Regions from separate parts of the Priestia sp. Y58 genome, predicted to be linked through region 3. Evidence: predicted binding sites of a transcription regulator. Region 3 holds the regulator's gene; each other region holds the start of a gene.
What was found. The regulator Rex, encoded in region 3, represses fermentation and respiration genes when NADH is low (regulators of the CRP and FNR family bind a similar motif). The targets are predictions, from matches to a motif close to TTGTGAAATATTTCACAA.

Region 1 (7,698 bases), on a different contig from region 3:
TACAGCTACGCCTAAAATCAGTCCAATTAGAATCTGAGTTGCTAGACCTAACCTTTTCACTTTCTTGCTCCTTTCGCACAGTTGACTTTCATCCATCGAGCATATGCGGTTCCGCGAACCGTGTATAAATATACATCCTTACAGCACCTTATGTAAACAGTTCTTTACTAAAAGGATATAAGGCCGCACATGCGAATTTTTAAAAGCCACGGTTCTGTTTTATCATATCAAATAATTGTTGTATATTGAGATTTTTTTGCTAAGTATTTTTCTATTTTTGCTATTTCAGCGAATAAATTAAAAAAATAAAATTTTATATTGAAATATGCATTTTAGGTTAGTATAATACGATACATGTTTATTTTTATTATTCGAATATAAAATTCTGAAAATTTTAATTATTCAACACGATAATAAAAAGCATTTATAATTTTGGAGGTTTTAACGTGTCAAACAAAGTTCCTTTTTCATTTATAGTGGTTATTGGCTTTATGCTTTTTGCCCTATTCTTCGGCGCAGGTAATTTAATCTTCCCTGCAATGTTAGGTCAGTCTGCTGGAAGCAATATTTGGTCAGCAAACGCTGGATTTTTAGTAACGGGTGTAGGTCTGCCTCTTCTAGGCGTTCTCGCATTTGGTTTTTCCGGAAAAGAGGATCTGCAGTCTTTAGCTAGTCGCGTACACCCAGCTTTCGGTATTATCTTTACTACGATTTTATACTTGGCAATCGGACCGCTTTTTGCGATGCCAAGAACGGGAAGCGTTTCGTTCGAAATTGGCGTTAAGCCTTTTTTATCAGAAAATCCAGGACACCTTCCCCTTATCATTTTCACGGTAATTTTCTTTACTATTACCTGCTTTTTTTCGCTAAACCCTGCGAAAATTGTCGATTTAGTAGGAAAAGTTTTAACACCTATTAAATTAACGTTTATTGGAATATTAGTAGTTGTAGCCGTTGTGAACCCAATTGGAAAATTTGAAGCACCAAGCGAAGCTTATACAACACACTCATTTTTTAAAGGCTTCCAAGAAGGCTACTTAACAATGGATACACTAGCATCATTTGTTTTTGGAATTATTATTATTAATGCAATTAAAGAAAAAGGAGCAAAAACCAACCGACAAATCATCACAATTTGTGCAAAAGCTACGGCTATCGCTGCCGTTATTTTAGCTCTTATTTATAGTGCATTGTCCTATATGGGTGCTTCAAGCGTATCAGAGCTTGGACGTCTTGATAACGGAGGTACGGTTTTGGCTGAAGTATCAAATTACTACTTTGGCTCTTACGGAGGAATTCTTTTAGGTCTGATGATTACCGTTGCTTGTTTAACAACAAGTGTAGGCCTTGTAACGTCTTGTTCATCTTTCTTCCATAAGCTGTTTCCAAGGGTTTCTTATAAGTTGATTGCTGTCATTTTATCAGCATTCAGCGCCGTTGTAGCAAACTTTGGTTTAACGGAATTAATCGCTATTTCGGTTCCAGTCTTAACAGCTATTTATCCGTTAGCTATTGTGTTAATTGCTTTAACATTCTTACATCCTTTATTTAAAGGACGTTCTGAAGTTTACCAAGTAAGCCTTCTGTTCACGTTTATCGTTAGTTTATTTGATGGCTTAAATGCTGCTGGATTCAAAATTGCGGCAGTAAACGATCTGTTTACATCGATTCTACCTATGTATGGAGTGGGTCTCGGCTGGGTAGTTCCTGCTATTGTAGGAGGATTAATCGGTCTTGGCATTACCTTCCTTCGCACAAATGATAATACAAACAGAAACACTTCAAGAAAATTGATTAAATAAAAAGAGGATGCGAGTGCATCCTCTTTTTATTATGGAGTCTTATGAGTAAGGAGTTTTTTTCTCCATTAACTTCACTTCTTCTTTTAACACATGTTTTTCGTATAGATATTTATCCGTTCGTTGAAAATGATATTTATCAGCTTTTTCTTTCAGATGTGGTCAAAAGCACTCGACGATCAGAAGCATCTGACACACCAAACGTTTCATTTTGATAAGTAGCATACGGAGCTATAAAAAACACTTCTTCAACAGCATCACGAGGAACTTCTTTTGTAAAAGTCGTGTCATTGTATGGAATGAATCCATTTGCTACATCGCCTTCATCATAGCTAATTAGCTTTACACACCCGTTTTCCGTTTCATAACATTCGTAATCTCGTTCATTATATGCTGCATACAAACCTTTTCGAATCACAAAAAACCAGTCCTTTACATTGGGTTAGCAACCGCTGGTACAAATCGTTTTTCTTCTGCCACATAGGTAGCTACAAGTACTTCTTCCCCATTTACCACTTGATATAGTTCCGCTCCGTTTGATAGTGGATAATAGTTATCAAATTTGAACTCTGGAACGGTTTCCCCGTTTCGAGATCCCGTAAACCCATTAAGCGTACATGGAGGTCCGTAATTATTACTAATTAATCCCTTTTAGTAGGTCTCAAAAATAAAACACGCCATCCAAAATAGATGGCGTGTGAAGTATAGTAAGTAATTAAGAAATTTGTTTAAGTTCTGATGAGAGTTTTAAAAACTCTTCTTTATTTTTCATCAATAGCGTGCGGTCGATTTCTTCTTTTAGCTGTGCTTTACGAAATTCTGCAATCGCCTTATCTAAAATCATCTCAGCGAATAATGCATCAAGCACCTTTCCGTTGGATTTTTGCGGTGAATTAAGTAAATTCTTTTTCATAAGAAATCAACTCCTTGGCTTTTTTATAATATAACACAAATATTCTGACTTTTCAATCATTTAAACCAAGTATTTTACATCTATTTTTTTCCACATAAAAAGGCCGCCCTTTTGTTATAAAGCGCGGCCTTTTATTACGAATCTGCGGCTTTTTCTTTTACTTCCGCATAGTAGTTTTCATATTCAATAAATTCAGGAGCTTGATGAGCTGCCATGATACCGTGGTAGCTGATATCTAAGCCTACTTCTTCTTCTTCTTCCGTAGATCGAAGCGGAACCACCAAAGAAATAACCTTTAACCCTATCCACGTCGTAACAAATCCCCAAGCGCATAGAGCGATTAACCCAAGAAGTTGAACGCCAAGTAACGTCCAGCCTCCTCCTGTAAACACACCGCCGTCTGTAGAAAACAAGCCCACAGCCAACGTGCCCCATATTCCCGAAGCAGCGTGTACAGGAAAAGCTCCTACAGGATCGTCGATTTGACGTGCTTCGAGCCAGTTTGTAGCTGCCATCATTAATAAGCCAGATACAGCTCCAATAAAAATAGCAGATGGTGTGTTAACAAAAGCGCACCCCGCCGTAATGCCAACCAGTCCGGCAAGCGATCCATTTATTACAGAAGGTGCATCTGAACGGTTGTAGCGAAATAAAGTATAAAATAAAGTAGCTGCTCCGCCTGCTGCTGCTGATAACATTGTGACAATAGCAATGTGACCAATTCTAACGTCAGTGGCACTTAGCGTACTTCCTGCATTAAACCCGAACCATCCAAACCATAATAAAAAAGCACCCACTGATGCAAGCGGCAAATTGCTTGGAAGAGAAACAGAACTAATTCCATTTTTCGTGAACTTCCCTTTTCTCGGTCCAATCATGATTGCAGCTGCTAAAGCTGAAAAACCGCCAAGAGCATGGATCACTGCCGAACCGGCAAAATCAAGCATCCCTAGCTTACTAATCCATCCGCCTCCCCAAATCCAGTGTCCGGCTATAGGATAAATAAATGTAGTCATTAAAATCGCATATAAAAGATATGCGCGGAAATTAATTCGTTCTGCCACCGCTCCAGAAACGATAGAAATGACCGCAATAACAAACGCACATTGAAACAGCCAAAACGTTTCAAGCCCAATTGGAATGTCAAGGTGCGATAAATTACCTGAGAGCGCAAAACCGCTTTTACCGACGATTCCACCTAAATCATCGCCGTACATTAATCCAAACCCAATTAAATAGAAACAAAGCGTTCCTATTGTAATATCAGCGAATACTTTCATAATAATATTCACGCTATTCTTATAGCGGACAAAACCTGCCTCTAGCAAGGCAAAGCCGCCTTCCATTAACAAAATCATCGCTGCTGTTAATACAACCCACGTTGTATTTATACCTAAACTTAGTTCATTAACACTCATATCCCAACGCCTCCACTGCTTTTTAATCGTTTTATTTCTTGTACAATAGCAGGCGAAAGCGTAATTTCACTTGTTTCTTCATTTTCTGCTTTTATTAATTCAAGAACTTCATGAAGTTCTCGCATTTGTGCTTTAAGGTGATCAATTTTTTTAAAGCGTTCCTTTACGTATACCATATACTCGACCGCTTGATGCTGACTTAAAGGACGTCCGGTAAAAAATTTACGAAACGGTGATAGTGATTGATACCAAGCTTCTTCAGCACGTTTCTTCTCTTCGTATTTACTAATTTTCGTTTTTATATCTTCTATTTCTTGTGCTTTAGCTTCTTTTAACTTCATTATAAATTCAATTAATTTTAATTGAGGCAATGTAATGACCACATTATGATAAAGTTCATCCACTATAACCATGTTATATCTCCTTACATAAGATGTTATATTCTGATTATATGTAGAACAACATAGTAAGTCAATGTAATTTTTTGAAAACTCTTTAAATAGTAAATGCGCCCTATCTTTTTAATACTTATAGAATATTAAGTTCGTATGTGTTGAAATATGACGTTATTTGTTTTATCGTAGGAAGAGGAATCATGTTAGTTCCCTATTTTAATTTTATTTACCTAGGCAATTATTCGCTTTATTTTTTATAAACTTTTATTAAACAAAGGGTTACGAGGTTCTTCACTTATTTTTTCAACGAAATGAGTTGATTTTATCTCGTATTAAAATTAAAATAGAATTATGTGCAAGATTTCACAACTTCACAATGTAGTTTGAAAGTCTAGCAGATAACTAGGAACTACATATGCAACAGTATCCAGCAAAGGAGGACTTTTCATGTCTCAATCAACTATTCAAAAATCAGCTGCAGAGGAAAATGCTGCTGTACAAACAGAAGCGGCAGTTAACAAAGGTCAAGCGGATGTGTTAGATCAATTGTTAAAGCCTGAAGTACAAGAAGCTCTTACTGTTCTTGTAGATAATTTACCAAAATTATCTGAAATGGTAACGGTGCTTACAAAAACTTACGACGTTGCGCAATCATTATTAACTGACGACGTATTAAAAGAAGATCTACTTGGTGGAGTAAAAGAATTTATCGAGCCAGTAGAAGGAACAGTAAAAGGTCTTGCAGCTACTGCAATCGAAGCAAACGATCGTGCAGAAGCAAATGCTTCTAATTCAATCGGTTTATTCGGTTTATTACGCATGCTTAAAGATCCACAAGCTCAAAAACTATTCCGCTTTGCACAAGCGTATTTAGACATTACAAACGAAAAACAAAAATAATTTTCATTAAAAAGTGTGGACGGAGGATCGACTATGTCAAAACATATTTTAATTTTAGGCGGCGGTTACGGTGGTTTATTAACTGCAATGACAGCTCGCCAACACCTAAGTGCGGATGAAGCAAAAATTACAGTAGTGAACCGTTTTGCTACTCACCAAATCATTACAGAATTACACCGTCTAGCTGTAGGCGGCGTTTCTGAACAAGCGGTAGCTTTACCACTTGATAAATTACTTAAAAACTACAACGTTGATTTAAAAATTGCAACGGTAAAAGAAATCTCACCAGATCAACGTGAAGTATCTCTTGAAGATGGTACAAAATTAAGCTACGACTACCTTGTTACAGCTTTAGGTAGTGAAACTGCTTACTTCGGTATCCCTGGTTTAGAAGAGCACAGCTTCGTTCTTAAATCAGTAAATGATGCAAACCGTTTACGTGCGCACGTAGAAGCTTGTATCGCTGAATACAGCAAAACAAAAAATAAAGCTGACGGTACAATCGTAGTTGGCGGTGGCGGATTAACAGGTATCGAACTTGTTGGTGAATACGCTGACTTAATGCCAAGCCTATGTCTAAAACACGGTGTTGATCCAAAAGAAATTTCTCTATACTGTGTAGAAGCAGCTCCTACAGTTCTTCCAGGCTTCCCTGCTGAATTAGTAGAGCGCGCTCAATCAAGCTTAACAAAACGTGGCGTTACATTTGTTACTGGTACACCTGTAACAAAAATGGATGCTACAACTGTTGAACTTAAAGACGGCAGCAAAATTGAAACAAAAACAATGGTATGGACTGGCGGAGTTCAAGGTAACTCTGTAGTTGCTAACTCAGGTATCGAAGTAAACCGCGGTCGTGCACTTGTAAATGAATTCTTACAATCTACATCTCATAAAGATGTATTCCTTGCTGGTGACTCAGCGGTTGTAATGGGTCCAGAAGGTCGCCCTTACCCACCTACTGCTCAATTAGCTTGGCAAATGGGTGAAGTTGTAGGCGTGAACTTAGCAGTAGCTATTCGCGGCGGAGCAATGGAATCATTCGTTCCTGTCTTCTCTGGTACACTAGGAAGTCTTGGACGCAAAGATGCAATTGGTACAATCGGCGGAAACAAAACGCAATTAAAAGGTTTACCAGCATCACTTATGAAAGAAGCAAGTAACGTTCGTTACTTATCTCATATTAAAGGATTATTTGCATTAGCTTATTAATCCGTCTTAAAACGAAAGAGGAATTCTCCTCTTTCGTTTTTTTATTTACATAAGCCAAGAAATAAGAAGCGGCAGCGTAATCAACGACAAAATAGCACTAATGACAAAAGCAGATGCGGTTTCGTTTTCCAAACTTTCAAACCGCAAAGCAATCATCGCAGCTACAGCAGACCCAGGAAAAGCTACCAGTAAAATAGCTTTTGTCACTTCATCTGAAGACAATCCTATCCATACTGCAATTCCGAGCATAACGATGGGTTGAACCGCTACTTTTAAGACAGCGATCCCAAGCGCGCCTTTACTGAAGTTAATTTTTCCAATTCCAATCGTTACTCCTACCGCAAACAAAGCTGCTCCCGATGTGATACTTCCGATTTGATCAAGCATATCCTGTAAAAGTTTAGGTGACTGAAAGCCGCAAAGCGTTAAAATCACTCCAATTAACGGTACACATGCCAAAGGCTCAGATAGACCATGCAAAATAGAATGAACTGTTACTTTGAATAAACTTGTTTTCTCTTCCCCTTCTTTTCGCCCCCGTTGTCCAACGGTTCCTAAAATCGTTGCCAGCGGATCTAAAATCGCGTTTACCACTATTCCTGTTATAGCAATTGGAATCGCTACGGCGCCTGCACCAAACAATCCTCCGAGTACTGGAATGCCCATAAAAGCAAACGTTGGCTGAGCTGAGTTTAGGGCAAACATAGAAGAAGAAGTTAACGTATGCTTCCCTGCATACTTCACGACGAGCAATATAATGAGGTAAAACCCGACGATTCCTAAAATCAGCGCTACTAAAAACGGCCATTCGTCTATGAGTGTTTTTCTTGGCGTTGTCGTTACACCTACAAATAGGTGTGCAGGAAGCGCAAACTTCGTTACTAATGTGTTGAGCCCCTTAGACGTTTGCTTATCAAATTTTTTAAAGTGCCCTGCTAAATAACCAAGCAAAATGACAAAAAAGATAGGCGCGAGAATGAGAAAAATTTGACCTATGCTCATTTATCATTCACCTCATTCATTTTTTGCCTTAACCGGTCTATAAACAGGCTGCCATACCG
Region 2 (7,698 bases), on a different contig from region 3:
ATGATTCTGGCTTCTGGTTAATCAAAGAATTCTTTAACATGTCAGTAGCCCAAACGTTAAAAACGTGGACAGTGATGGAAACGATTCTATCATTTGCAGCGTTTGCAATGGTTCTTATTTTAGACATTTTTATTTAAAAGAAAAGCGCTGGCTTCAGCGCTTTTTTCTTTGGATATGAAATATATTCAAAATATTTCAAATAATGAGAAAAAAAGACTAGATTTTTCCCGTTTCGATAGTATAGAATAGTTATAAAGTAGCAAAGGGGGTAGATGTATGACAAATGATGAAAAGTATCAAATTGGTTTGACGACAAAAGCATTAATTCCAGTGAACGATCCTGTGCACCGAACGAAGGTGCTGGATGAAGCAGGAGAATACATGCTAAGCAAGACGTGTAAGCAATTATTAGAAGAAGCGTGCATTCGAGAATTAAGTACGTTTAAGGGATCGATTGCCGCCGTTCGAAAAATGTTTCCGTACAAACAGCTTACGCCGCTTGTTATTAATCGTTCACAAGCCATCATTGCGTTTCCGACATCTTCGCCAAATGACTATGGCTGCGCTTGGATTTTTGCCTCTCATGTTCATACTTCACACACGCTTGCTACAGTTGATCCAACCTCCATGCTAATTCACTTCAAAGATGGAACGTTCATTCCAGTGAAGCTTTCTTATTATAGTTTAGAAAAAAAGCTGGCCAGAGCGGCTGTTATTCGCAATTATTGTTTAGAAAGTCCGCTTTTTTTAGCGTAGTTCGTTCGATTTATCAAACGAACTTGTCCTACATATGAACAATCGGTTGCATGGGACTACACATATGTACTAAAGGAGGAAGCTTAAAATAAGCTTCCTCCTTTTTTTATTCCTGAAGAAGCGAGGCTTTTAGCTTTTTGCGAGCTGCTTTTCCCCAGTTTTTAACGGCTCCCGTGGAGACTCCGTATTTGTAGGCAATATCTTTATACGAGTAGCCTTCTAGCAGATGTTCGAGTACATAGATTTTTTCTCTTCCTGTTAAATGTTCGATATGCTGCTCGATGATTTCACTTTCTAGCGGAACGGGAAGAGCGGGATCTTCGTTCAGTGAAAGCAGGTTTTGCTCAGCCGGTGTTTCACGTTCTTCGTATAAAATGGTGCCTTTTAGATGAGAAAGAATCGTACCGCGCACGGTTGTGTAGGCATAAGCGGAAAAAGAGCCTTTGCTTTCATCAAATTTTTGATACGCTCTCCATAAACCAATTAACGCAATTTGATAATATTCGTCGTAGTCTTTATAAATATGAAATTTTTTAATCATCGATACAATTAATGGATGAAAAGATGAAGCGATTTGATCAAACGAGCTTTTTGGCATCTAGCATTCCTTTTTCAAAAACGCGTTTTTGCTGTATTCCGCCGGTATCTCTACTGTACAAGGGAAAGATCACATGTGCGAATGAACGTACATTATGTTTTCTTTTTAAGAAACGTGACGTAATTTCCCCGGAAACTTCATGTTTCGCTAGGAAATATGCGAAGTATACGTGTATTTGTAGAGATTTTACGTACGAAAGGTCCCCCATTCCAATTTCTACTAATCTATAATTACTCTTATATCGATGTAGCAACTCTACCATCACGGAAGAGCGGTGATGGTAGAGTTGCTAGACCTATCCGGATGAGACCCTCCCTTGCGGGCTGGTCTCATCCGGATAGGTGGACCTTTGAGGGTATATTCTCAGGAGCTACTAATTTTGAGTTCTTCTTTATGAAAGCAAGTTGCTGATATTATAAGAAAAACAGGTAAAGGGGAGATTGAATGAAGGCGATGGTTGGGGTAAATGTGGCGGCGGCTGTTTTGTGCGGGGCGGTGATGTATGCGGGGACGCAGCACTGGCAGGAGCAAACGGAAGCGCAGGCAAGTGAAGTAAAAGCTGCTGTTGTACATAAAGAAAAACAGTTTTCCGATGTATCTGCTTATACAAAAAATCTTCCGGACTTTATTACAAAGCAAATTGAGTCATCTATTGCAAATAAAAAACCTCTAACTCTTGTGGTTGCCACATCGGCAAAGAAAGCAGGGTGGCCTCAGCAGTTAAAAAAAGAGCTAGCAGCTACATATGGAAGTGATGTATTTACGGTCAAAACCTTTTCATACGGCAGCCAAACAACGGATGAGCTTTTATCCTCACATATTGCCGATCAAATTGATCAGCTTCAGCCAAACATTATTCTGTTTGAAGCACCTCTTAAAAATGACTATCAGCATCTTACGCTAGATGAGACGCTTGAAAATACAGACAAGCTGATTCATCAGCTCAAAGACTTGAAAAAAACCCTTATGATTCAGCCGTCACAGCCATATATTTCACAAACCGAGTCCTATGAAGAAGGGGTAGAAGCGATCAGGGGAGTCTCTGAATCAAACTGGGTATATTATATGAATCACTCGCTCATTTGGCCGTTTCATTTAGGAGAGTATATAAATAAAGACAGCGGTGATTTAACGAAAAAAGGAAATGAGGTGTGGGGAGAATATGTTGTGAATTGGTTTACAGGAGAATAAAAAGACAAGCCCTCTTTCAAAAGAAAGAGGGCTTGTCTTTTATAGTTTTATAAGATTATGACTTTTCCTTGTTCTGATAAAAGGATAGATGCCAAGATACTAACCCAAGTCTTTAGAAAAAGACTATGAAGCTATTGCTCATTTTTAATAGGAGTGATTTTTATCATAGCTCAGGTTATTTATTCTTGCTAAATTAATGTTGTGAAAAACATCACAAAATAAAATGAAAAGGATGATCCAAATTAAAACGTAATTAGACCACTTATTTTTTTTGCTTGCTGTTAAAGCAATGGAATCGCATACATACCATAACTGTGTTAGATAATCTAACACATAAGTTGAACGATTCAGAAAATTCATATATCTTAAATGTATCTTTAAAGATGCATAGAAAATATATCTTTGAAACAAGCAGGTATAGACGCCAGGGGAGGAATAGAAGATGCAAAAAAAGAAACTCGTATTGATTGGAAATGGAATGGCTGGAGTTCGAGCGATTGAAGAAGTATTGAAGGTTTCAAACGAAGCGTTTGAAATTACGATTTTCGGAAGCGAGCCGCATCCGAACTATAATCGTATTTTACTATCAAAAGTGCTGCAAGGAGATACGAATGTTGAAGACATTACGTTAAACGATTGGAACTGGTATCAAGAAAACAATATTACATTATATACGGGCGAAACGGTTACTAGTATCGATTCAGTAAAAAAAGAAGTAGCGACAAACAGCGGCAGAGTAGAATCGTATGATGAGTTAATTTTAGCAACGGGCTCTCTTCCTTTTATTCTTCCGATTCCAGGGTCTGATAAAAAAGGAGTTACGGCTTTTCGAGATATAAAAGACACGGATGAAATGCTGCAGGCTTCTCAGCAGTATAAAAAAGCAGCGGTTATTGGAGGCGGACTGCTTGGATTAGAAGCGGCGCGCGGACTTTTAAATTTAGGAATGGACGTATCTGTGATTCATCTAGCTCCGTATTTAATGGAACGCCAGCTTGATCCAACTGCCGGCAAACTGCTTCAAAACGAATTAGAAAAACAAGGTATGAAGTTTTTGCTTGAAAAACAAACGGGGGAAATCGTCGGCGATGAGCGAGTTGAAGGGCTATCCTTTAAAGACGGGACGTTTTTAGAAGCTGATTTAGTCGTGATGGCCGTTGGAATTAAACCAAATGTTCAGCTTGCAAAAGAAGCGGGACTTAACGTAAATCGAGGAATTGTTGTGAATGACTATATGCAAACGGATATTCCAAACATCTACGCGGTTGGAGAATGTGCGGAGCATAGAGGAATGGTATACGGACTAGTGGCACCTTTGTATGAACAAGGAAAAGCATTAGCAAAAGCGATTTGCGGAGCAGAAAAAGTGCCTTATGAAGGATCGGTTTTATCAACGCAGCTAAAAGTATCAGGTGTTGAAGTGTTTTCGGCAGGCGACTTCACGGAAGATGAAGAGAAAAAAGCGATTAAAGTGTTCGATGAACAAGACGGCATTTATAAAAAGCTTGTTTTGCGAGGGAATCAAATCGTAGGAGCTGTTCTTTTTGGAGACAGCAGCGACGGAAATCGACTGTTTTCAATGATTCAAAAGCAAGAAGATGTATCCGATGTCGCAAAAGTGTCGATTTTACAGCCGTCTGGCGGTAACGCGGGTGAAAGCTTAGTCGCAAGTATGAGCGCGGATGATATTATTTGCGGCTGTAACGGTGTAACAAAAGGTACGATTGTGGAAGCTATCCAAAAGCAAGGATGCTCATCGGTTGATGAAATCAAAGCTTGTACAAGTGCCTCACGCTCTTGCGGAGGATGTAAACCGCTTGTAGCGGAAGTGCTTCAGCATACTCTTGGCGCTGACTTTGACGCGGCAGCTCAAAAAGAAGCGATTTGCGGCTGTACGACTCTGTCACGAGATGAAGTTGTCGAAGAAATCAAAGCAAAAGGACTTTCGCATACGCGTGAAGTTATGAATGTACTCGGATGGAATAATGAAGAAGGCTGTTCGAAATGCCGTCCGGCGCTAAACTATTATTTAGGTATGGTGAATCCAACCGGATACGTTGATGAACGCGAATCACGATTTGTGAATGAACGCATGCACGCAAATATTCAAAAAGACGGTACGTATTCTGTTGTTCCTCGCATGTACGGAGGCGTTACAAATGCAGAAGATTTACGAAAAATTGCAGATGTTGTTGATAAATATGAAATTCCGCTCGTAAAAGTGACGGGTGGGCAGCGTCTTGATTTGTTTGGTGTTAAAAAAGAAGATTTGCCTAGCGTATGGGAAGAGTTAGATATGCCTTCTGGCTATGCGTACGGCAAGTCGCTGCGGACTGTGAAAACATGCGTCGGCGAACAGTTTTGCCGTTTTGGCACGCAGGATTCAATGGGTGTTGGAATTGCGCTTGAGAAAAAATTTGAAGGACTATGGACGCCTCATAAAGTGAAAATGGCTGTATCTGCTTGTCCGAGAAGCTGTGCTGAGTCAGGCATTAAAGATATTGGCTTTATTGGAATTGACGGCGGCTGGGAAATTTACGTGGGCGGAAATGGAGGTACGCATCTTCGCGGCGGAGATTTATTGTATAAAGTAAAAACAGACGAAGAATTGATGGACATTACAGGAGCTTATTTGCAGTATTACCGAGAAACGGCTAATTACTTAGAGCGTACGTCTGCATGGATTGAGCGTATGGGACTTTCGCACATTCAATCAGTGCTTGATGACGCTGAGACGAGAAGAGAACTGAATATGCGTATGGACGAAGCGTTATCTACGTACCGTGATCCTTGGAAAGAAATCGTCGAAAGCAAAAAGACGAAAAAAGAGCTGTTTGAAACAGTTGTCACATCATAAAGCTGGGAGGAAATAAAGATGGTGAATAAAAACATTACAAAAGTATGCGTAGGGTCAATTCATGATTTTCCGGTAAGCCTAGGTAAAACAGTGAAAGTAAACGGAAAAGAAATTGCAGTGTTTAAGCTATCAAGCGGAAAAATACGGGCAATTGAAAATCGCTGTCCGCATAAAGGCGGGGTGCTCAGTGAAGGAATCGTGAGCGGCGACTCGGTGTTCTGTCCGATGCACGACTGGAAAATTTGCTTGCATGACGGCAACGTACAAGAGCCTGACAGCGGATGTGTAGACACGTATGAAGCGTCTGTTGAAGGAGATTTGCTGTATCTTTTAATTGAAGAATAAGTAACGTGGCGCGTTGATTTTCAACGCGCCACAAAAATTCAAGGGGACACACTAAAAGGAGCGAAGCAAAAATGAGAACAGGAAAAGTGTACATTGTAGGAGCCGGACCAGGAGATCCAGATTTACTAACGATAAAAGCAGCCAAATGTTTAGAAAAAGCAGATGTTATTTTATACGACCGGTTAGTGAACCCTGTTCTTCTTCAGTATGCAAAAGAAGGAGCCGAACTCGTCTACTGCGGGAAAAAGCCTGGTGATCACTGCGTTTCTCAAGAGGATATTCATGATTTGCTTGTATTCTATGCAAGAAAAGGAAACATCGTCGTCCGGTTAAAAGGCGGAGATCCGTTTATTTTCGGAAGAGGCGGGGAAGAAGCAGAAGTGCTCGCTCAGCATGGAATTCCATTTGAAATCGTTCCAGGTATTACAGCAGGCATCGCGGCACCGGCCTATGCTGGAATCCCTGTGACGCATCGGGAGCTGAGCCGTTCGTTTGCCGTTGTGACGGGACACTGCTTGAGCGGCAAGCCGGAAAGTATTCGCTGGGAGCATTTAGCAAAAGGCGTTGATACGCTTGCGATCTATATGGGCGTTAAAAACTTGCCGTATATTTGCCGTCAGCTTTTAGACGCCGGAAAAAGCGCAGATACGCCGGTCGCTCTTATTGAACAAGGCACGTCGGTTTATCAGCGCACGGTTACAGGTACGCTTGGCACTATCGTAGGCGTAGCCTCGGAGCAGCAAGTGAGCAATCCCGCGATGATTGTGATTGGTGAAGTGGTGAAGCAAGCTTCTGCTCTTTCTTGGTTTTTGGAAAAAACAGAAGAAAAAGTATGCGTCTAAGATGAATAAAAGGAGGAAACGCTTTTGTTTAAGAATTCACTGCAGTCAATGAATGAGTTAGCCCGTGAAAAAACGAAGCTTGTGAATGATCATTTGCCGAGTTATTTGCTGTTAGCTGTGCTAGCGGGTGCTTATGTAGGACTTGGCGTTATATTAGCTCTATCGGTAGGAGCGCCTTTAGCTTCTGCTTCTTTACCGGTCGTTTCTCTTGTGATGGGGTTATCTTTTGCTGTTGCTCTCCTGCTTGTCGTATTTGCAGGAGCTGAATTGTTTACGGGGAATCATATGGTTTATACGGTCAGTACGCTATCGGGAGTCACGACATGGAAAGATACGTTCAAAAACTGGACGTGGTGTTTTATCGGAAATACGATAGGTGCGTTTGGGCTTTGTTTGTTAATTACCGGAACCGGTTTGTTTAAAGGAATTGAACCGAACCATTTACTCATGACGCTGGCAGCTAAAAAAATGAATTTGCCGGTCAGTGAATTATTTTTCCGCGGCATCCTTTGCAACTGGCTTGTGTGCCTGGCGATTTGGACGGCTGCGCGCACTAAAAGCGATGCGGCAAAGATCATGCTTATTTTTTGGATGCTTTTTGCATTTGTGGCTTCAGGATACGAGCACAGCGTGGCAAATATGACGTTTCTTGGTCTAGCTTTATTGCTTCCGCATTCCGATGCGATTTCGGCTGCTGGACTATTTCATAACTTGATTCCTGTTACACTCGGAAACATCGTAGGGGGAGGATTGTTTGTAGGAAACATTTACTGGTTCGTGAACGCTAGGCAGCTAAAAGAAGCTAAAAAACAGCCGGCTGCTCTCTCAGCTGATTTGGATTCTGCTAAACTGTCTAAATAGCAAAAACCGCTCTTTGTACCATATAGTCTGCTTTTTAAAGCTATCATAACGGTATTTTAGAGCGGTTTTCTTCTATATAATATAAACTGCTTAAAGCGTATTCACATCTATACGTATCGAACAAGCAGTATCGTTCTTCATTTTATAGAAACAGGAAGTCTGTGAGAATTGAATCCGGACAGATTCTGTTGAAATGAATGTGTGAGGGTGCAGATATCATCGAAGAGGCAGAGGGCATCTTAGAATTT
Region 3 (7,698 bases):
TGAACGCTGTGGAATCTTTGTTAAAGGATTGTGATATTGCGCCAAGCGAGCTAGACCGTATTGTAGTGGCACACGGTCCAGGATCTTATACAGGTGTACGCATTGGCGTTACCATTGCTAAGACACTTGCTTGGACTTTAAATATTCCTTTAATAGGTGTATCTAGCCTTGAGGCACTAGCAGCAAACGGTCGCTATTTTGATGGATATATTGCTCCGTTATTTGATGCGCGCCGTCAACAGCTTTATACAGGACTATACGAATGGAATAACGAACGAGGTCTTCTAGAAGTTGAAAGTGATCGACTTGTTATTAATAAAGACTGGGCGGAACATTTAAAGTCATACAACAAACCTATTTTATTCATAGGCAATGATCTTCCTATGCATGAAGAGGCGTTAAAAGAAGTGTTGGGTGAACAAGCTGTATTTGCCCATGTTCAGCAGTTTAATCCAAGACCAAGTGAATTGGCTTTCTTAGGAATGAAGAAAGAGCCGCAGTCTGTGCATACTTTTGTTCCGAACTACATTCGTTTAGCTGAAGCCGAAGCCAACTGGCTTGCTTCACAGCAAAAAGGATAAAAGAAGGTATAAACATGAAACTAACAATTAAGTTTCGTTTAATGGAAGTTAAAGATATTGATCAAGTAGTGAAAATCGAAGAGAAGTCTTTTACGACACCTTGGAGTTCAGAAGCGTTTCAAAATGAGTTAACCAATAATCAATTTTCAACTTACATTGTGATGGAAGAAGGAGAAAATATTATTGGGTATTGCGGAACGTGGATTGTTATCGACGAAGCACATGTAACCAACATTGCGCTATTGCCAGACTACCGAGGTAAGGGACTCGGTGAATTGCTGCTGCGCAACGTAATGGACGTTCTTCGAAAACTAGGTGCTACGTCAATGACATTAGAAGTTAGGGTATCTAATCATATTGCACAATCATTGTATCAAAAGCTAGGTTTTAAACCTGGAGGTATTCGTAAGAATTATTATTCTGATAACAATGAGGATGCATTAGTTATGTGGGTGAATTTATGAGTGAAAATCAATTAATTTTAGCATTAGAAACAAGCTGTGATGAGACAGCAGCAGCCGTGATTCGAAACGGTCATGAAATTGTAGCCAATGTGGTGGCCTCTCAAATAGAAAGTCATAAACGATTTGGCGGTGTCGTACCAGAAATTGCATCTCGTCATCATGTGGAACAAATTACGGTGGTAGTTGAAGAAACTTTAAATCAAGCGAACTTGACGTTTGCAGATATTGATGCAATAGCTGTAACGGAAGGACCAGGGCTTGTGGGAGCACTTCTTATTGGCGTAAATGCAGCCAAAGCGCTAGCATTTGCACATCAAAAGCCATTAATTGGTGTTCATCATATTGCAGGACATATTTATGCGAATCAGCTAATCAAAAAATTAGAGTTCCCCCTTTTATCGCTAGTTGTATCTGGAGGGCATACGGAGCTTGTATACATGGAAAGTCACGGCCAGTTTAAAGTGATTGGTGAAACGAGAGATGATGCAGCAGGAGAAGCCTACGATAAAGTAGCCCGCACGTTAAACCTTCCATATCCAGGCGGACCGCATATCGACCGCCTTGCACATGAGGGAGAGCCATTAATTGATTTGCCGCGTGCTTGGCTAGAAGAAGGATCCTATGATTTTAGTTTCAGTGGGTTAAAATCAGCAGTTATTAACACTGTCCACAACGCGAAGCAAAAAGGTGAAGAAATTCTTCCACAAACGCTTGCTGCTAGCTTTCAAGCGAGTGTTATTGATGTGTTAGTAACTAAAACCGTTAAAGCTGCAAAGGAATATAACGTTAAGCAAGTGTTAGTAGCAGGAGGAGTGGCTGCTAATAAAGGACTTAGAGCAGCGCTAGAAGAGGCATTTGCACCATTATCAAACATTGAACTTATTATCCCGCCGCTATCTCTATGCACGGATAATGCCGCAATGATTGGAGCAGCAGCAAGTGTACGATTTGCTCAAGGAAAACGTTCAGATATGTCATTAAACGCAAACCCCGGTTTAGACTTGGAAGAGTAAGAGACGAATGAGATTTAGTTCTCATTCGTCTTTTTTTGTGGATAAAAATAATTTATCAACAATATTCAATAAATTTAGAATTAACTGTGGATAATTATGTGGAAAAGTCCGTGCACTCAGTACACGGACCTGTTATTAACAAGTTTTAATTATGAAAATCAGACAGATATCCACTATTTATTCACAGAGTGGATAAAGCTTGTTCTAAAGCGTACGAACGAGTAAATAGGATGAATAAATACGAAAAAATATAGACTATTCTTCTAGAAGAAGCTGTAATTCTTCCCACTCTTCCATTAATGTGGATAACTGTGAAGAAATTTTTTCGTTTTCACCATTTAATCTTGATACTTCTTCGTGGTTTTGATAAATTTCAGGGTCACAAAGAAGTTCTTCATTCTCTGCTTGTGCGGCTTCTAATTTGTTTACTTCAGTTTCAATTTCTTCAATGCGGCGCGTTCGCTGCCTCATCAATTTCTTTTGTTCTTTATCTTGTTTATAGGACTGTTTATCTACTTTTACCGTGCGTTCTTCGTTTGCTTTTATATTTTCTAATTCTTTGATTTCCTCTATTTCTGCTTTCTTTTCTACATAATAGTCATAATCTCCAAGAAATTCTTCTACCCCTTCAGGAGATAGCTCTGCTATTTTGTTTGCAATACGATTAATAAAATAACGGTCATGTGAAACAAATAACAGAGTTCCTGGGTAATCGATTAACGCATTTTCGAGTACTTGTTTGCTATCTAAATCAAGATGGTTAGTAGGTTCATCTAAAATTAAGAAATTAGCTTTTTGAAGCATAAGCTTCGCAAGAGCCAAACGTGCTTTTTCACCACCGCTAAGCGTGGAAACGATTTTCAGTACATCATCACCTGAAAACAGAAAATTTCCAAGCGCTGTACGAATTTCTTTCTCAGGTTTGGATGGGTAGTCATCCCAAAGCTCATTTAAAACGGTTTTATTAGACGTTAAATTAGCTTGCTCTTGGTCGTAATAACCAACCATTACGTTTGAGCCAAAAGAAATGGTTCCAGTCTTGAAACTTAGTTTATCCACAATACCTTTTAATAACGTAGATTTCCCAACTCCATTAGGGCCAACCAACGCAAGGCTTTCACCTTTTTTAATCCGAAGGTTTGCGTCTTGGACGACGTATTTGTGTTCATCATATCCGATGGACACGTTTTCGAGGTTTAAGACTTCATTTCCGCTTTGACGCTCAATTTCAAACGAAAAACTAGCTGATTTTTCGCCTTCGTTAGGTCGATTTATTAACTCCATTCGATCGAGCTGCTTACGTCTGCTTTGCGCACGTTTTGTAGTCGATGCGCGGGCGATGTTTCGCTGAATAAAATCATTTAGTTTTGCGACTTCATCTTGCTGCTTTTCGTACTGACGCAACTCTTTTTCATATCGCTCTGCTTTTTGTACAAGGTATTTAGAGTAGTTGCCCGTGTACTTGACCGTTGTTTTTTGTGTGACTTCATACACTTGATTTACGACCTTATCAAGGAAGTAACGATCGTGTGAAACAATTAAAATAGCTCCTTCATACCCTTGCAGAAACTGTTCCAGCCATGCTAAAGTTTCAATATCTAAGTGGTTGGTAGGCTCATCCAGAATAAGCAAGTCTGGCTTTGTTAAAAGCAGTTTTGCAAGAGCCAAGCGCGTTTTTTGTCCACCGCTCAAGGAGGAAATAGGGGTGCTATAGTCAAAGTTTGAAAAACGGAAACCGTGAAGAATAGATCGTGTATCCGCTTCATATTGATAGCCGCCTAAATCTTTGAACGTTACTTGAAGCTGATCGTACTCTTTGGTTAGTTTTTCGTATTGAACTGAATCATTAAAAATGTCTGGATCGCCCATCTTTGTTTCAAGCGTACGTAATTCTTTTTCCATCTTCTTTAACGGAGCAAAGACCGTCATCATTTCTTCCCATATGGAGAGTGTTGACTCAAGAACTGTATCTTGTCCCATATAATCAATGGAAACACCTTTAGGTTTAATAATTTCTCCGCTGTCATAAGAAAGCTGCTCAGCAATAATTTTTAATAAAGTTGATTTACCAGCACCGTTTCGTCCCACTAGGGCAATGCGGTCTTTTGATTGTACTTCTAACTTTATATTCGATAAAATGGGTTCTGCCCCATAGTATTTTGTAATACCGTTCAATTGTAGAATAATCATTTTTTCACCTCTAGTAGTATATCCATAGTGTATTTTAACATATTTTCAACTACAAGTTCTTCCTACAAGCGTTTGTAATTTGCAGAGGGACAAGAACAAATGATGAAGCGAATGTTTTGATTCATGAAATAAAATGATTTTACCTGCACATTTTATACAGGATACTATGTTAAAATAAGAGATAAGTGCATCTCTGAACTTATATATGATGGATGTAGAAAATCCGTCATGACTAACAAACGGATCCTTTGAAGGGCTAATTGCTTCGTTCTAGCTACCGACTTTAAGTAGTGCTGGATAGACAAAAGGCGTCGGGGTGTGAAGCGGAGTATATATAAAACAAGAGAAAAGAGAGAGAATTGGAAGCGCTACCTCAAAGCGGTTGAGGCTTTGTGAAAGGTAATGCAATATGACTTGAAAATGTTAGTAATGACATACATGAACTGAGGGGGTACAACGTGAACACTGAACAATTAAAAATACCACAAGCAACGGCTAAACGATTGCCGCTTTATTATCGTTTTTTAAAAAACTTGCATGCTTCTGGTAAACAGCGTGTTTCGTCAGCGGAGTTAAGTGAGGCAGTGAAAGTTGATTCTGCTACTATTCGCCGGGATTTTTCTTACTTTGGAGCATTAGGGAAAAAGGGATACGGCTACAATGTGAATTATTTACTTACATTTTTCCGTAAAACGTTAGACCAAGATGAAGTAACGAAAGTAGCACTTATTGGCGTAGGGAATCTGGGAACGGCCTTTTTAAATTATAATTTTATTAAAAATAATAACACCAAAATTGAGTGCGCTTTTGATGTGATAGAAGATAAAGTCGGTACAAAAGTAGGCGACGTGCCGGTTTATCACCTTGACCAATTGGAAGATTATATGAGTGATGATATCTCAGTGGCGATTTTAACCGTTCCTGCCACTGTGGCTCAGCAAATTACCGATCGTTTAGTGAATTGCGGAATTAAAGGGATTTTAAACTTCACTCCTGCACGCTTAAACGTACCGGATGAGATTCGACTGCATCATATTGATCTGGCTGTAGAATTACAGTCGCTTGTCTACTTTTTGAAAAATTATCCTGTTGAATAAGATGGACTGTGTTACGATTTCCTTAAGTCTAAATTAATAAGGAGAGTGGGAATATGGGGATTGGAGCAGGCAGTTGGATTATTATTGCGATTGTAGCACTGCTTATTTTTGGACCGAAACGGTTACCGGAGCTAGGAAGATCAGTCGGGCAAACGCTTAGAGAGTTTAAGCATGCCGCTAGCGGTGCATCAGAAGATCGTGAAAAAGATAAACAGCGTCAAGTAGATGACAAAGAGTAAAAGGGTGATCATAGTATGACCGAACAAGAAATGTCAATATATGATCATATAGGAGAGCTGCGAAAACGCATTTTAATTGTTTTATTTTTCTTTGTCATTGCCACAATTGGCGGCTTTTTTATAGCGGATAAAGTTATTGTCTATTTACAGCATGCTGATGAGGCAAAAAATTTAACGATGAATGCATTTAGGCTAACAGATCCAGTTAAGATTTATATGCAGTTTGCTGTTATTATTGGCTGTGTACTTGCAGCTCCTGTTGCACTGTATCAACTTTGGGCATTTATTAGTCCTGGTTTATATGAAAAAGAGCGTAAGGTAACGCTTGGATATATTCCTGTTTCCATTTTTCTCTTTATCGGCGGTGTCTCTTTTTCTTATTTTGTGTTGTTTCCATTTGTCGTCGATTTTATGACGCGCGTTTCTGATGAGCTGAATGTAAACCAAGTGATTGGCATTAATGAATACTTTTCTTTTTTAATGCAGCTCACACTGCCTTTTGGGCTGTTGTTTCAGCTTCCTGTTGTCGTCATGTTTTTGACGCGATTAGGAATTATCACGCCTATGTTTTTATCTCAAATTCGAAAGTATGCCTATTTCGTACTGCTAGTTATTGCCGCACTTATTACACCACCGGAATTGCTCTCGCACATGATGGTGACAGTGCCGCTCTTAATTTTGTATGAAATCAGCATCATTATTTCCCGCATTTCGTATCGCAAAGTGTTAAAGGCAAGGGCAGAGCAAGAAAGAGAAGATGTTAGTATGTAAAAAAAACCACTGAAACAGTGGTTTTTTTATTTAGATGAATCATCTTGATTTTTATATTGCTGCTGCAACTTTTTAATTTTATAGTGCAAGATAAAAATGCGAACCGCAAATCTGAAATCGAACGCGGCTACGAGTGCAAATAAGATTGTGGGGAAATTCCACACGGTTTCCTGAGCATTTTGAATAGCCAGGTAGGTGAATAAAACCCCCATAATAATATAAATAAACCCTCGTGTTAAAGGGATATTCTTCATAAAAACATGCCTCCAAAAATAAACTGCATTTGTTCTGCTTGCTTTTGCATTTCTATAATTTTATCTGCAAAAATAGTTTGAGATAAAATAACGATTGTATTCATCAACACGTGAGCAATAATGGGTACAATAATTAGTTTTGTTCTTGCATAAAGGAATGCAAATACAAATCCCATGGCTGTATACACGAGCAAATGTTTAAAATCCCAGTGTACGGCAGCGAAAATAAGGGAACTAATAAATGCAGAGATAAAGAAATTATATCGTTTGTGAAGAGAGCCGAAAATAATCTTTCGAAAAATAATCTCTTCTAGAATCGGTCCAATTACAGACGTAACGACAATGAGGAACGGCGTTGCTTTAACAAGATTAACAATATTTTGTGTGTTTTCAGATACTTGGGTAATGCCAAGAGCGTGCTCAATCATACCTGCTACAGCTTGACCAGCCATAGCCAGGAACACCCCAAGGACTGACCAGACCACAGTTACCGTTGTTCCCGCATGTTCTATACGCATGGACATGTCACGGCGCAGCAGCAGTAAGACAATAAGTAAACCAAGGATAAAGCTAATGATGGTCCAATAAGTCAAAAGCATGACATTCGCTGTTCGAACTGGATATTGATCAAACATTCCTGTTAATTTTAACAGCGGTATACCAACAACTCCTGAAAACTGCATAAGGATGTAGGTGAGGATAACATACCAATAACGTTTTTCCAATCTTCTATACTCCTTTAAAAGGTTTTTATGTATATATGTCGAAGAAGTACTGTAAAGTTAGTAATTTCTTCTTGCTCGTATTGTAACATACATATTATTGAACAGAGAAAAGAATGCTTTATTTCTCAAAATCGTCGAAATCTAAGACTATTATATGTAGTTGTTGTAAATTTTAAATTTTTTTTGTTTAATACTTGCAAAAAAAACCCACTTTGTTTTAATATAATAATTGTGTTAGCACTCGTCGAGGTTGAGTGCTAATAAAAATGTAAACATATTATTTGAGGAGGTTGTTTCACTTGTTAAAGCCATTAGGTGATCGCGTAGTGATTGAACTTGTAAAATCTGAGGAAAAAACAGCAAG
Region 4 (7,698 bases), on a different contig from region 3:
GTGCTTGTAAACGGTGAGCCTTTACCATGGAGAAACACTCTTAAGGAACATGATAAAATGTCACTCCCTTTTTTTGAAGCAGAGCCTAATGAAATAACACCTTACAATGTTGATATAGAGATTTTGTTTGAAGATGAGCATGTACTAATCGTAAACAAACCAATAAATCTAGATACTCATCCTTCATCAGAGCAAGACCAAAAAACTCTTTTAAATGCTGTAGCTGCTTATTTTCAAAAAATAGGCCTCAAAACAAAGCCTAGACACGTTCACCGTTTGGACAGCGATACATCAGGTGCTATCTTATTCACGAAGCATTTTGTAGCAAGCTCTGTGTTTGATCAGCTGCTGGCTGAACGTAAAATTAATCGGACTTATATTGCCCTCGTCCAAGGAATCATAAAAAAAGAGGACGGAATCATCAATGAACCCATTGGACGTGATCGTCATCACGCTACAAGAAGAAGAGTATCTAGAACGGGACAAGCTGCGAAAACACGTTATCAGGTGTTAAAACGCAATACGACAAAAAACGAAACGCTTATTGAACTTTCGCTCGAAACTGGACGCACTCACCAAATTCGTGTTCATATGAGTCACATTGGCCACCCGTTACTTGGTGATACTCTTTATGGAGGAAAGAGATTAAAAGATCAGCAGCAAGCTTTACATGCCATTAAGCTTTCTTTTATACATCCGTTTACACATCAGCGCGTGTCAGCTGTTGCACCTCCAACTCAGCAAGTCTTTGTGCCTTACAGCAAGTTGCTTTCCTATTAAACATAAAAGAGAGGTTAACACACAACTAGCTAAAGGCAAACAATATAGAAGAAATACGCTGAACCGCTTGAGACACCGCTGCTGATTTCCGTGCAAAACTTCGCTTTCCGCGAGCGGCCGGTGAGCCTCCTCGTCGCTTATGCTCCTGCGGGGTCTCACCTGTTCCGCTTTTCCCGCAGGAGTCTTCGTCTTGCCCTCCCATCACCAGCTAGAAGCAGCCACCTACATGAAACTTGCGTCCACCATATCAATAAAAAAATCCGAACGAGTTAAATTCTTTATCAAGAATCTCAATTCATCATTCGGATTTTCTTTTAACTAAAATACTTTTGTCCTAGCTTTTTTTCTATTGAATTTTAAACTGACGAATCAAGTTCGCCAATTCTTCACTAATCTCTTGCAGATGTTCAGCTGATTGAGAAACAGTAGAAATAGCTCTAATTTGTTCTTCTGTAGAAGCGGTAATTTCTTCAGTTCCCGCTGCTGATTGCTGTGCAATAGCCGCTATGCTTTGAATGGCCGCTACCACGTCTTCCTTATGCTCATCGATACTGTCCATGCTTCTTGTCACATGTTCGACAGCCGCCGCCACTTGTTCAATCGTAGTTGCAATTTCATGAAAAGCGCGTTCTGTATCTCCTACCACAAAGTCTTGAGACTTTGAAAGCTCTTCTGTACGGTTGCATTCTTCACGCGCAGCAGCGACTTCACCTTGAATCGCTGCAATCGTATGGCGAACTTGTTCAGTGGCCTGAGAGGACTGTTCAGCAAGTTTTCGCACTTCTTCAGCTACTACCGCAAATCCTTTGCCATGTTCTCCTGCACGAGCTGCTTCAATACTAGCATTTAATGCAAGTAAATTTGTCTGATCTGAAATACTATTAATCGTGAAAATAATAGATTCAATTTTTTTCATCTTATTTGTTAACTCTTCCATTACAGCTTGAACAGCGTGAATCGTTTGAGACGATTCAGTGGTTTGGTTGCGAAGGAGCTGCATCTGTTTTAAACCTTTTTCATTGATGCTTACAGCTTCAATCGTCATTTTATTAATCTGTGCATTTTGTTCAATGACTTCTTCAATTTGCGAAGATAAACTCATCGTTTTATGATTAGTAGAGTCAGCGTCAGAAGCTTGCTGCGTGGCACCGCTGGCAATCTCATGGATAGCCCGGCCGATTTCCTCACTGGATGCAGTTGCTTCTTCAGATACGGCACTCAAGTCTTCAACAGACGTTTTTACTGTCTCAACAGACGTCTGAACCGTGCCAATCAATGTTTTCATTTTGGCTACCATATCATTAAATAAATGAGTAAGCTCACCAATTTCATCTTTTGACTTCGTCTTCACCTGAACCGTTAAATCGCCAGCTGTTACTTTGGCTACTTCATTTTTCAAACGGCGAATCGGATTAGTAATAATTCTTGAGAAAAAGATGGTTAACACCACTGATAATAAGATGCCAATTAACGCAATCCAGACAATAACAGTCAGTAAATGATGAGCGCTTGAGAGCATTTCATTATAAATAAAGGCATTTCCTATCTTCCAATTCGTCCCTTCGAGAGTATCATATGCCATCACTCTCTCTTCACCTTGAAAGGTATACTTCATGAAATCTCTATTCCGGTCTGCTTCGTACATTTTTTTCATAAATGGCTGATTCATTAAATTTTTCCCAGCTTCTGTTGGATGAACGAGCGCTGTGCCATTTTGATCAAATAAAAATGCATACCCCCCGTGATTTACTTCTGCTTTACCTACAATATTTTTTAATGCATCTAAGTCTAAATCAGTAGCTATAACGCCCAGCACATTTTTAGTATCTGGATCTAAAATAGCCTTTGCAATTGTCACGACCGTCTTTTTCGTTGCTGCATCTTCATATGGATCCGTATAAATAACCTCATTAGGTGATTCTACTGCTTGTTTGTACCACACCCTTGAAGTCGGATCATAGTTTGAACCAAACTCTTGTTGAGGAACAGAATACATTCCTTTATTTTTAGTGCCTATGTATTCAAGTGCTAGGTTTGGATACTTTTCTTTAAACTGTGTAAACTCTTTTTGAACTGTGTTCCATGTAAAATACGGATTTTTCTCTTGGTTTGTTTGACCTCCTTCCTGCTTAACAAAATTAACAATTACATCGTTTTCACTATACGTCAGCAAAGAACGACTATACATGTCTAAGTACGTATGAATCGTTTCTTTTAACTCTTTCACTTGACTTTGAGACTGAACTTCTACATCTTTTTCTATTTGCGTTTTGGTAAATTGATAAACAGCCCCTGAAACAACTAATAATAAAATAGCTATAAAAATACTAAAAAATACTACGAGCTTTGCACTTAACCTCTTCATTCCCTCACCCTTCTACAAAAATCTTTATATTACTAATAACGGCTTTTCATTTTCATTTTTGAAGAAGTTTTTGTGATTTATTTCAAATTCCCGCAAAATAAAACCAGCGCATCCTTTCATAACGAAAGAACGTGCTGGTTTTATTTTTGCTTTTCGTATGCATCAGGTTCAATATGAACAAGCGTATCTTTAATTTGATGCTCATCGTTCATCATATGTTCAATTTGATCAGCAATTTCATGGCTTTTGATAACATTTAAATGGGGATCTACTTTAACAGTTACATCAATTACGACTTGATTACCAAGCTTGCGCGCTTTCACATCTTCTACTTCTTTTACACCTTCTACAAGCTCGATGCTTTCTTTGTAGTGCCCTAACTTTTCTTCATCAAATCCGTCCGTTAAGGAATGAGCCGCTTCTTTAAAAATCTCGATGGCTGTTTTACAAATAATAATTCCCACAACAAAAGCAGCTACCACGTCCAGCCAGGGCAAGCCGAATTGTGAGCCGAAAATTCCCACAACAGCCCCTATACTCACAAGTGCATCAGACAAATTATCTTTAGCAACCGCATATAAAGACTGGCTATCAAGTTTTTTAGCAAGCTTAATATTATATCGGTAGACACCCCCCATAACAGCAGCCGCTCCAAGACCTACCCAAGCAGCCAGTAAATTAGGCGCTTCAGATTTGTCCATAAATAATGACTGACCCGCATCGACCAATACTTCTAGTCCGATGACCATCATGATAAAAGAAGCAATAAGTGAAGAGATATGTTCCGCTCTGGAATGTCCATAGGGATGATCATTATCGCGAGGTTTTTTAGAAATCTTTAAGCCGATTAAGACGGCAATTGATGCAATAATATCTGTAACATTATTAAGACCGTCGGCTTTTAATGCAGAGGAAGCGGTGATACCCGCGATAATAAGTTTACATGCCGATAAAAAGATATATGATAAGATACTAACCCAAGCGCCTTTTTGGGCTTGCTCATAGTAGTTCTCCATCCCTTCAACTCCTTTATTAAAAATAAGCAAACTTAGTGTAACAAATGGATTTCGTGTGGGTCTATAGAAACATTATTGGCTGTTAACATACAAATAGAGAATGTTAAACTCTTTAGCTTTCTGCAAAACAAGTTGCCTTTACTCAACACTTTAAACGTTTAAGATCTTTCTAAATGTGGCACTTCATGTAGAAGAACCTTTTTTTAAATCACCCTGTAAAATTGTTTACTATTTTTTAAGGTGTGATTTTTATCACAGCCGAGGGTATTTATTCTTGTTACACTAATATTGTGAAAAACATCACAAAATAAAATTCAAAGGATGATACAAATGAAAACACAATTTACACCAAAAACACGAAAAGTTGCCGTTATCGGAACTGGTTTTGTTGGCTCAAGCTACGCTTTTTCAATGGTGAATCAAGGTATTGCCAATGAATTAGTGTTAATCGATATGAACAAAGAAAAAGCAGAAGGCGAAGCACGCGATATCAATCATGGAATGCCATTTGCCACACCGATGAAAATCTGGGCTGGAGATTATAAAGACTGTGCTGACGCTGATTTAGTAGTTATTACAGCGGGCGCTAATCAAGCTCCAGGGGAAACACGCTTAGATCTAGTTGAAAAAAATGTTAAAATTTTTGAATGCATTGTAAAAGATATTATGAACAGCGGATTTGACGGCATCATTTTAGTGGCAACAAATCCAGTTGATATTCTCGCACACGTTACACAAAAAGTATCAGGATTACCAAACGAACGGGTAATTGGTTCAGGAACGATTCTTGACACAGCTCGCTTCCGCTACTTGTTAAGCGACTATTTCGAAGTAGATTCTCGCAACGTCCACGCTTATATTATGGGGGAACATGGAGATACGGAATTTCCTGTTTGGAGCCACGCGCAAATTGGCGGTGTGAAGCTTGAACATTTTATCAATACTGCCGCTATTGAAAAAGAACCGGATATGCAGCATCTATTCGAACAAACCCGCGATGCGGCTTACCATATTATTAATCGAAAAGGAGCGACTTATTACGGAATTGCAATGGGGCTTGTACGCATTACCAAGGCTATTTTAGATGATGAGAACTCTATTTTAACGGTATCTGCTTTATTAGAAGGGCAATACGGTATTTCTGATGTGTATATCGGCGTGCCAGCTATCATTAATAAAAACGGCGTGCGTCAAATTATTGAATTGAATTTAACTCCTCACGAACAGCAGCAGCTAGAGCACTCTGCTAGCATTCTTAAGCAAACTCGCGACAGAGCTTTTGTATAACATCTAAAGATTTTTGCGGGGGACTCCCCCGCTCCCTTGTTTTAAATATGTAGTAGAGGTGTATGAATATGACGTGGACTCAGGTATATAATCCGTTAGATAATATTTGGCTTTCTGCACTAATTGCACTCATCCCCATTATCTTTTTCTTTATTGCTTTAACTCTTTTGAAATTAAAAGGACATATTGCTGCCGGTATTACGGTGCTTCTTTCTATGATTATTGCTATTTATTTTTATGATATGCCTGCCTCAATGGTTTTAGGAGCCACAGGCTATGGGTTTCTGTATGCACTTTGGCCCATCAGCTATATTATTATCGGAGCGGTGTTCTTATACAAGCTAACTGTCAAAAGCGGACAGTTTACTACCATCAGACAATCTATTATTTCAATAACCGATGACCCCCGCTTGCAAATGCTGCTTGTTGCTTTTTCCTTTAATGCTTTTTTAGAAGGGGCAGCGGGATTTGGAGCTCCGATTGCCATTACAGCAGCGCTTCTAGTTGGACTTGGGTTCAAGCCGTTAAAAGCAGCAGCGCTATGTTTAATTGCTAATACAGCTTCAGGAGCGTTTGGCGCCATGGGGATTCCTGTAATTGTCGCAGGACAAGTATCTGGCATAGATCCAAAAGAAATTGCTCATTTTCTTGGCACGCAGCTTCCGATTATTTCTTTTCTTATCCCTTTTTTACTTGTCTTTATTATGGATGGGATAAAAGGATTAAAAGACGTATGGAAAGCAACGAGCATCACAGCCGTTTCCTATGCACTGACACAGTATTTAACTGTTACATACATCGGCCCTGAACTTCCAAATATCACATCTTCTATTGTGAGTTTGCTTGCTCTTGCTTTTTATATTAAACGAATAAGCCCGGCAGCAGCTAAAGGCTTCAGCCTGTCACCAAAACAGATTTTAAAGGCTTGGTCTCCTTTTATTCTCTTAACGATACTCGTTACGGCTTGGAGCATTTCTTTTGTCAAAACGATGCTTGAACATATGAACCTGCTTATTAACGTCCCATTTTTACACAATCACGTAATTAAAGCAGCGCCTTTAGTAAAAAATCCTACGCCTTACGCTGCTATCTTAAAAATAGACGTATTTGCAGCAACAGGTACAGCAATTCTTATCGCTTGTGTCCTTTCAGTTTTCTTGCTTAACGTATCACCAAAAGTGGCATGGACCACTCTTTTAGAAACCGTAAAAGAATTATCAAAACCTATTATTACTATTATGATGGTCATTGCTTTTGCTTTTATTTCAAATTATTCAGGACAGTCTTCTACACTTGGATTGGCGCTCGCTACATCAGCTGCTTATTTTCCATTTTTATCTCCATTTCTTGGCTGGATTGGCGTATTTCTAACTGGGTCTGTCGTATCAAATAATGCGCTGTTCGGCAACTTGCAGCTAACTACAGCTCAGCAAATTAATGTCTTGCCAGTTATTCTCGTAGCGGCCAATACTGCCGGCGGCGTGATGGCTAAAATGCTTTCTCCTCAATCAATTGCCGTCGCTGCCGGAGCAGTGGGACTGGCTGGAAAAGAAAGTGAACTGTTTAAATACACGCTCAAATACAGCATGGGATTTTTGATACTAGGAGGATTTGTTACCTTTTTATTGGCTTGGTGGTTATGATAAAAAAGCGCTAAAAAACTGTTATTACCTTGTTTCTTTCATTTAAACAAACGTTTGATTATATAAAAAAGTCCCCAGTTAGCGCTTGGGACTTTTTTTATTCTGAATTTCTCCTCTTTGAGGGGGCATCTCCTGAAGATCTCTGTACTTCATACCTGCTATTCCACTTTTTTCACTATGTGTAATGCCTTTCATCATTTCGCCTCCGCTTAATCTACCCTACTAAAAAGCTGAAAATGACAAAAGAAATATGCCTAAAAAAGAAAAAAACAGTTTTCACATTCACTTTTTCACCGTTTTATCTTTATTTTTCTGTATCGTAAAGGTATTAAGTTTCTTTTATTACAGTTTTGTTACAAACAATCCTTTTGTAACAAAAAGATTAAAAAGCAGAAAGGAACGCCTGAAAACGTTGATAAATCAGCATTTAACTGGTAATTCCCTTACTATATCTATTTTAGAAACTAGCAAAAAACTAAAAAAATTTAAGAAAAAAAGACAAAACACTTTCTTTTATTACAGATTTATTGTAATATAAATGTAACAAAAGAAATATAAAACACATAATTGTTACATAAATAAGGTTAATTAACTAGGAGTGAGTTAG

Region 1: MMB68_RS20410 (DUF1641 domain-containing protein) is a predicted target of Rex. The motif match lies at 4,877-4,894, and genes of this name have one in related genera.
Region 2: nirB (nitrite reductase large subunit NirB) is a predicted target of Rex. The motif match lies at 2,745-2,762, and genes of this name have one in related genera.
Region 4: MMB68_RS24045 (L-lactate dehydrogenase) is a predicted target of Rex. The motif match lies at 4,450-4,467, and genes of this name have one in related genera.

Annotation. Positions count from the first base shown of each region.
Region 1 covers NZ_JAKWFL010000007.1:99,725-107,422, reverse strand. Annotated here, with positions in the region: gene MMB68_RS20440 (cation:dicarboxylate symporter family transporter) at 1-60, opposite strand, end outside; gene brnQ (branched-chain amino acid transport system II carrier protein) at 447-1,802, shown strand; gene MMB68_RS20430 (hypothetical protein) at 1,939-2,217, opposite strand; gene MMB68_RS20425 (IDEAL domain-containing protein) at 2,515-2,712, opposite strand; gene MMB68_RS20420 (ammonium transporter) at 2,847-4,130, opposite strand; gene MMB68_RS20415 (hypothetical protein) at 4,127-4,543, opposite strand; gene MMB68_RS20410 (DUF1641 domain-containing protein) at 4,973-5,425, shown strand; gene MMB68_RS20405 (NAD(P)/FAD-dependent oxidoreductase) at 5,459-6,637, shown strand; gene MMB68_RS20400 (AEC family transporter) at 6,683-7,639, opposite strand; gene MMB68_RS20395 (NAD-dependent malic enzyme) at 7,652-7,698, opposite strand, start outside.
Region 2 covers NZ_JAKWFL010000004.1:143,787-151,484, forward strand. Annotated here, with positions in the region: gene MMB68_RS13990 (GntT/GntP/DsdX family permease) at 1-137, shown strand, start outside; gene MMB68_RS13995 (competence protein ComK) at 277-756, shown strand; gene MMB68_RS14000 (sigma-70 family RNA polymerase sigma factor) at 863-1,354, opposite strand; gene MMB68_RS14005 (SGNH/GDSL hydrolase family protein) at 1,799-2,545, shown strand; gene nirB (nitrite reductase large subunit NirB) at 2,988-5,402, shown strand; gene nirD (nitrite reductase small subunit NirD) at 5,421-5,747, shown strand; gene cobA (uroporphyrinogen-III C-methyltransferase) at 5,819-6,589, shown strand; gene MMB68_RS14025 (formate/nitrite transporter family protein) at 6,614-7,450, shown strand; gene MMB68_RS14030 (cyclic-phosphate processing receiver domain-containing protein) at 7,667-7,698, opposite strand, start outside.
Region 3 covers NZ_JAKWFL010000019.1:10,344-18,041, reverse strand. Annotated here, with positions in the region: gene tsaB (tRNA (adenosine(37)-N6)-threonylcarbamoyltransferase complex dimerization subunit type 1 TsaB) at 1-581, shown strand, start outside; gene rimI (ribosomal protein S18-alanine N-acetyltransferase) at 596-1,045, shown strand; gene tsaD (tRNA (adenosine(37)-N6)-threonylcarbamoyltransferase complex transferase subunit TsaD) at 1,042-2,058, shown strand; gene MMB68_RS27230 (ABC-F family ATP-binding cassette domain-containing protein) at 2,314-4,248, opposite strand; gene MMB68_RS27225 (redox-sensing transcriptional repressor Rex) at 4,707-5,345, shown strand; gene tatA (twin-arginine translocase TatA/TatE family subunit) at 5,399-5,584, shown strand; gene tatC (twin-arginine translocase subunit TatC) at 5,600-6,355, shown strand; gene MMB68_RS27210 (YdiK family protein) at 6,382-6,609, opposite strand; gene MMB68_RS27205 (CPBP family intramembrane glutamic endopeptidase) at 6,606-7,334, opposite strand; gene groES (co-chaperone GroES) at 7,634-7,698, shown strand, end outside.
Region 4 covers NZ_JAKWFL010000011.1:44,992-52,689, reverse strand. Annotated here, with positions in the region: gene MMB68_RS24065 (RluA family pseudouridine synthase) at 1-780, shown strand, start outside; gene MMB68_RS24060 (hypothetical protein) at 806-985, opposite strand; gene MMB68_RS24055 (methyl-accepting chemotaxis protein) at 1,127-3,145, opposite strand; gene MMB68_RS24050 (cation diffusion facilitator family transporter) at 3,286-4,161, opposite strand; gene MMB68_RS24045 (L-lactate dehydrogenase) at 4,492-5,448, shown strand; gene MMB68_RS24040 (lactate permease LctP family transporter) at 5,511-7,091, shown strand.